3 regions of the Sporosarcina sp. FSL K6-5500 genome follow, and region 2 is predicted to be linked to each of the others. Evidence: riboswitches for the same ligand, from Rfam matches in the RefSeq annotation. Region 2 holds a riboswitch; each other region holds the start of a gene.
What was found. A riboswitch is a leader RNA that binds a small molecule or an ion and turns the genes downstream of it on or off. The one in region 2 is predicted to bind lysine.
Positions count from the first base shown of each region.

Region 1: another riboswitch for lysine. It lies ahead of MKX62_RS16085 (aspartate kinase); the one in region 2 lies ahead of MKX62_RS12825 (Na+/H+ antiporter NhaC family protein).
Region 3: another riboswitch for lysine. It lies ahead of dapA (4-hydroxy-tetrahydrodipicolinate synthase); the one in region 2 lies ahead of MKX62_RS12825 (Na+/H+ antiporter NhaC family protein).

Region 1 is NZ_JBBOTP010000001.1:3,358,311-3,360,586, reverse strand. It holds gene MKX62_RS16085 (aspartate kinase) at 5-1,222, opposite strand; lysine riboswitch at 1,314-1,493, opposite strand; gene uvrC (excinuclease ABC subunit UvrC) at 1,543-2,276, opposite strand, start outside.
Region 2 is NZ_JBBOTP010000001.1:2,683,372-2,685,647, forward strand. It holds gene MKX62_RS12815 (bifunctional metallophosphatase/5'-nucleotidase) at 1-59, shown strand, start outside; gene yunB (sporulation protein YunB) at 101-862, shown strand; lysine riboswitch at 918-1,099, shown strand; gene MKX62_RS12825 (Na+/H+ antiporter NhaC family protein) at 1,243-2,276, shown strand, end outside.
Region 3 is NZ_JBBOTP010000001.1:2,318,191-2,320,466, forward strand. It holds gene dapA (4-hydroxy-tetrahydrodipicolinate synthase) at 75-959, opposite strand; lysine riboswitch at 1,082-1,259, opposite strand; gene MKX62_RS10895 (M48 family metallopeptidase) at 2,014-2,276, shown strand, end outside.

The DNA.
Region 1 (2,276 bases), 670 kb from region 2:
TATTTCAGTCGTTGTCTAACCCGAATTGTTTATGAAGCGCCGCTACCGCTATTTCCATATCCGATTCTGGAATAACTACGGATACCTTGATTTCAGACGTACTAACCATTTTCACAGGAACTGATGCACTACGGAGTATCTCAAACATTTGTGCAGCGACTCCTGGGTTGGATACCATTCCACTTCCAACGATTGAAACTTTCGCAAGACCCACTTCAAAGTCGGCTCTGTTGTAACCAAGGGCTTCTTTTTCTGTCTCCAAAACATTAATAGCTTCTGCAAAATCCTCTTTCTTAATGGAAAATGACACAGACGGCTGTACGCCTTCCATAATTGTCTGGACGATAATATCGACGTTAACATGGTGATCCGCAAGTGCAGTGAATATATTCGCAAGCGAGCCATTGTATGGAACGTCATACATAACTGTAATCCGAATAATATCTCTTTCAAAGGCGATGCCCCGAACAATTAAATTGTTTTCCAAATCAATTTCCTCCTTGATAATCGTTCCTTCACCTTCCATATGTGCAGGTCTGACCCGAAGCGGCATTTGATGGTTCTTGGCAAACTCCACCGCTCTTGGGTGAAGTACTCCTGCGCCTAAATTCGCGATTTCAAGCATTTCATCATATGATATTTCCTCAAGTTTCTTCGCTTGTCCAATTAATCTTGGATCTGTCGTAAATACCCCTTCAACGTCTGTGTAAATATCACAGATAGCTGCATCTATTGCAATCGCAATCGCCACAGCACTTGTATCAGATCCCCCGCGACCAAGTGTTGTCAACTCACCCGAGCTGTCAGCACCTTGAAAGCCGGTTATCACTGCAACAGCACCCGATTCAAGCGTCGATACAACCTTATCTGCATGGACTTGCTCGATTCGCGCATTGCCGTGAACTGACTCTGTCGTTACACCCGCTTGCCACCCTGTATATGAGCGAGCCTCCAAACCTTGTGCCGCAATTGCCATCGCTAAAAGGGATGCTGTTACTTGCTCACCTGTCGCAAGTAGCATATCAAGTTCGCGGCGGCCCGCTTTCGGATTAACTTCCACGGCGAGCTTTAGAAGATCATCCGTTGTTTTCCCCATTGCAGAGACGATAACCGCAACTTGATTCCCCCGACTTACTTCATCTTGTACAAGCTTTGCAGCGCGTGCAATCCTCTCGGGGTTCGCAACTGATGTGCCACCAAATTTCATTACAATTCGTTCCATAATTATTCCCTCCAATTTCCCCCTGAACGCAAAAACGGCCCTCATAAGTATGAGAGCCGGTCCGATTGGAGCGCTCGCCGAAGAGCCGCCCCGTTCAGATAGCTCTCCAGGTATTTTTATACCTGACAGACTTCCATTTATTCAATGGAAATCCAGCAGGACAATCGTGACAGCCGATTGGTCCGCTTCGGCGAATACTCCTTTCAATCCCGTTCATCAGGCTGCCGCCTTCCGGAGATTTACTATTGGTATCCGCACCTCTATCTTCACTACATATGCAATTTTTTAGTGAAAAAACTCAGTGCGTTCACTCTATCACATTACTTCTTTTCTCGCAATGCCTCTTCACGGAAATACGTTTCCACTGATTCCGCAACCACCTTCGGCAAGCCCGCTTGTTGCAGCTCTTCAACGGATGCTTCACGAATCTTTTTCATAGATTCAAAGTGTTTAAGTAATAATGTTTTCCGTTTCGGTCCGACGCCTGGTAATCCATCGAGCGCTGATGTCAATGAATTAGTTTCGCGCCGTTGCCTGTGGAAAGTAATTGCAAACCTGTGCACCTCGTCTTGAATTCGCTGTAACAAGTAAAACGCTTCACTCGTTCTCTTTAGCGGGATCATTTCAATCGGATTGCCATAGAGAAGTTGCGCCGTCTGGTGTTTATCGTCCTTCGCAAGTCCAGCAATTGGAATCGACAAGTTCAACTCATCTTCAATGATTTCCCTGGCCGCTTCCATATGACCTTTACCACCATCTATAACGATAAGGTCAGGTAATGGCAAATCATCCTTTAGCACACGGATATAACGCCGCCTTACAACTTCACGCATCGCCGCATAGTCATCGTGTGCTGCCGCAGTTTTCGTCTTATACTTTCGGTAGTCTTTACGGTTCGGTTTCCCATCAAGGAATGACACCATCGCAGAGACGGCATCTGAACCGTACATATGTGAATTATCAAATGCTTCAATACGGTACGGTATGGTGATATTCATCGCCTTGCCAAGTTCTTCACATGCGCCAATTGTACGAAGTTCTTGTCGTTCAATAA
Region 2 (2,276 bases):
TGCCTGAATTAATCAGGGATGTGCTTGGTTGGTACGGAACCACACTAATTAAAGAATGAACGACTACCTTCCTGCATAACGTATAGTAGGAGGAGTCGTCTTGAGATTTCACGGCCAAGTTACTAGAAAATCCAGGAAGAAAAAACGCAAATTGTTACCCCTTCTTATTCCTGCAATTCTTATCGCAATTGCCCTTTTTATTTACATTATTAATGCAAGGCTTGCCCCAATTTATATTCAATATGCAGAGGTACAGACAGAAAAAATCGCGGCCCATGTTATCAATAAAGCCATCAATTCCAGGACTGCCAATGTACTTGATGTCAATGATATCATTGTAAACGTCCCGAACGATTCTAAAGGGATGGTGAAATTCAACACTGAAATCATCAACAGAGTATTAGCGGAGACACATGGTCTTGTCGAGTCCCATCTTCAACAGGCTGAAGCGGGCAATCTAGCTTTATTACCAACAGATGAGATAGAATTTGATTCGCAAGCAATGAAACGTGAAGAGGGAATTGTCTTTTTTGTCCCTCTTGCTCAAGCGGCAAATATTCCACTACTAGGGAACTTAGGGCCTAAAATACCGATTCGTTTTCATGTCATAGGTCAAGTACAAGCGACTATAGATACAAAAATTAGTGAATTTGGTATTAACAATGCCGTTGTTGAAGTGAATATATTATTAACAGTAAATGTCCAAATCATTGTCCCACTTGCAACAAAGCAAAGTGTAGTGACACAGAAGATTCCGGTAGCTATGGGACTAATTCAATCAACAGTACCTCAAATCTATACGACTGGTGGTGGGGATCCGCCATCGGTCGAAGTTCCAGCCCCTCCCGCGATAGAGGAATGAAAAGGGACTTGAAAATGGTGTGGATAACTGATAGGCTAGTAGAGGATTGAAATATCGATTGGGTAGAGGCTGCATTGCTTATTAGTCACACACGCGAGATTGACACCGATGACCGTGTGTAAAAGGAAGCTTTGCCGAAGTTTGGTAAGATCGTCGGGATCTATCAGGCTGGGGTTATTCCGAATAGGGATAACACTGTCATACATTTTTGAACATGTATGATGAGCTACAAGTCGTGAGTTAGATAAGCAGTATTAGTTATCCAACAAACGAAACGTAGATAAAGCCGGCTCCTGATGCACTCTGCTGAGTGTAATTAGTAGCCGTTTTTTTATTCCCCCTATACAGGGCCTCAACCCGACTAAATGGAGGAATAGTAGATGATAGGAACATGGGTATCAATTTTACCACCACTAATCGCAATTATTATGGTGTTTGCAACTAAACGGGTGCTGTTGTCGCTCGGAGCAGGAATAGTCTCAGGTGCTCTGCTGGCGGCGTCGTTCGGACCTGTTGAATCATTAAAAAATTTATGGGAGTCAGTTAAGGCTACATTTTGGGATGGTGGACTGAATACAGGGAACATTTACATTATCCTTTTCATCCTTCTATTAGGGGTTATCACTGCATTTGTTAGTTTATCCGGTGGAAGCAGGGCATTTGCAGAATGGGCAGTGCGGCACATCAAAACAAAACGTGGTGCAAAACTGCTCACAGTATTTCTCGGTATAGCTATTTTTGTGGATGACTATTTCAATGCATTGGCAGTTGGCCAAATTGCTCGTCCGATTACAGATCAGCATCGAGTTTCAAGAGCAAAACTAGCTTATTTTATCGATTCAACCTCAGCACCGATTTGTGTCATTTCACCAATTTCAAGTTGGGGTGCCTTTTTAATAGGCCAACTTGCACTTATATTTGGTGGTGCTGCAGCGATTAGCTATTCACCACTATCTGCCTTCATTATGATGGCGCCTATGAATTTTTACGTTATTGCAACACTTGCAATGGTGTTTTTCCTTGCGTGGACCAATTTCGATCTATTCGAAATGAAGAGACATGAACAACTTGCTACAGAAACAGGTCAATTATTTGATCCTGCTAAAACAATTCCAGGTCAGTTAAAAGAAGACTTCCCAGTACACGCACATGGCCGCGTTCGGGATTTAGTCGCACCAATCGTCACACTTGTTGCAGTGACATTTGCGGTTATGATTTGGACAGGTTATTTAGCCGGCGGATCAATGAACCTTTTGTCAATTTTTGAAAATACGGATGTCTCTCTTGCATTACTGTCGGGTGGAATTATCGCCACGCTAATAGCGGTAGTATTATATATGCAACAGATGAAAAATAATGAAACGGCAAGCTATTCTCTTATTGGCAGTGCCTTTATAAATGGATTGAAAGCAAT
Region 3 (2,276 bases), 370 kb from region 2:
GATAGAGTGATGGGTGCCAGGTTCTTATTGATTTGTGAATTGTTTTAGAACCTGGTACCTGTCACAATGGTTTATTAAGAAGTTACTTTTTCATGGATATCTAGTGCTCGTTGTAGTGAACTTAGTTGTTCATCGCTTAAAGGAATCATAGGTAAGCGGACACCACCGACAGGGATTCCTTTTAAATTCAAAGCTGCTTTTACAGGTGATGGATTTGGAGCAGCAAAAAGTGCTTTCATTATTGGTAGTAGTCTACGATGAACCTTAGCTGCCTCTTGAATATTGCCGCTTTTGAAATGTTCAATCATCGTTTGCATTTCATTTCCTATAACATGGGATGCTACAGAAATAACACCTGTTCCACCAATTGATAACACTGGAATTGTTAAACCATCATCACCGCTATACAATGAAAAATCTTCAGGTGTATGAGTAATAATTTCGACCATCGCATCTAAATCACCGCTTGCCTCTTTAATAGAAACGATATTAGGTATTTTTGAAAGGCGAATGACTGTTTCAGCAGATATGTTGACAACACTGCGTCCGGGAACATTATAAAGTATAATCGGTAAAGATGTGACCTCCGAAATTGTCTTAAAGTGTTGATATAATCCTTCTTGAGATGGGTTGTTATAGTATGGCGCAACGAGCATAATACCATCGACACCTACATCTTCTGCAAGTATTGTTAGTTCAATTGATCCTTTTGTGTTGTTCGAGCCTGTACCAGCAATCACCGGAATTCTGCCATTCACAACGTCCACTGCAAACTTAAATAATTTGACCTTTTCTTCTTCTGTTAACGTCGGAGACTCTCCTGTTGTACCAGATACCACTAAGCCATCTGTTCCATTAGCAATTAAATAATTAATTAAGTTTTTTGTAGCTTGAAAATCAATTTCACCATTTTCATCAAAAGGAGTCACCATAGCAGTTAATACTTGTCCGAAATTCATTATTTCTCCACATCCTATAATTTATTTTAAAAAAATAGAGGAAGAAGGGCAGTTAGTGAATGAACGCAAAAAAGCAACAACAAGGGCTCGTTGTTGCAGTAGAAATAATAAATTATTTCTTTGCATAAGATAGCCCTCCATATAGTTTCCTATATGACAATTCTGTGTTTATTCAACACAGAACCAGCTTCAAGAAAATGAGATTCTCTCCACTTCGGCAAATTCCCCTTTCCACAAATGTCACAGGATCTCATCATCCTCCACGTGTGTACTGATGGTCTTTGCGCCTCTATCCTTACTTCAAAATTTTTGAAATAAGTGAATTTCTAATTAGACAAACCTTACCTCTATTCTAACGCAATTGCAAGGGAAAGGTGCCGAGTTCTAGAAAGGTTCTGAATTTAATGGGGACTTGATATTCTTTTAAATGTTATTTCGTCTGTTGATGACCCATTTATTTGAATAAAATACTAGTGAGAAGGGCTTGATGACCTTCATTTTCACTGGACTATTTCCGGCTAACTATTCATGACAGATTTACTGAGGGGTACTAGCCATACATTTTTTAGTAATCCTGTTGTGGATAGTAGCCTGTCGCGTTCCTGCATTGTTCAAGTGGAAAATGCAGCTGTTTTGGAAGAAATGAATAGATGACTTTCTATAGAGAGTGTAAGTGCCCGAAGATACAATTTCGGGCACTCTTGAACGTTGTATAATGTGCTTCTTGCTTACTTTTAAGAAAGACTATGCATCTAATCATGTGATGCCTAATAGAAAGTGACACTTCTTTACTATTAAAAAAGAGAAAATCATAAAGAAAGTTTCAGCCGCCAAAATTGTATCTTTGGCGGATTATATCCAGATAAGAAGAACCGCTGTTCTTTCGTCCCAAAAAGTAGTTGTACACGTAGCGTTTGTTGCCAGAATGGTTAATACACACTAAGATGAATGTATCAGGAAGCGAATCGATGGATTGTGGCTAAGAATAGAAAGAAAACAGCGGATTAGTTAATAAACAAGAGTTAGGAATAAATGTATAAAGGTGATGTTAGTTATGAAAGTTGAAATTGAAAATGAAATTATAGAATTTAATGTTCAGTATGGAAATAGGAAGAAGCTAGCGATTCAGATAGATTCGTTTGGTTTCATAACTGTTAAAGCTCCAAATGACACAAGTAAAGAAATGATTGTCAGTGCCATTGAGAGCAAAGGGAAAAGGATACTAGAGAAAATACATGAAATTGAAGTAGCTCGAGAAGCCCCTAAGGCAAGAGAGTATCACGCTCAAGGGAAGTTTTTATACCTTGGGAAAGACCG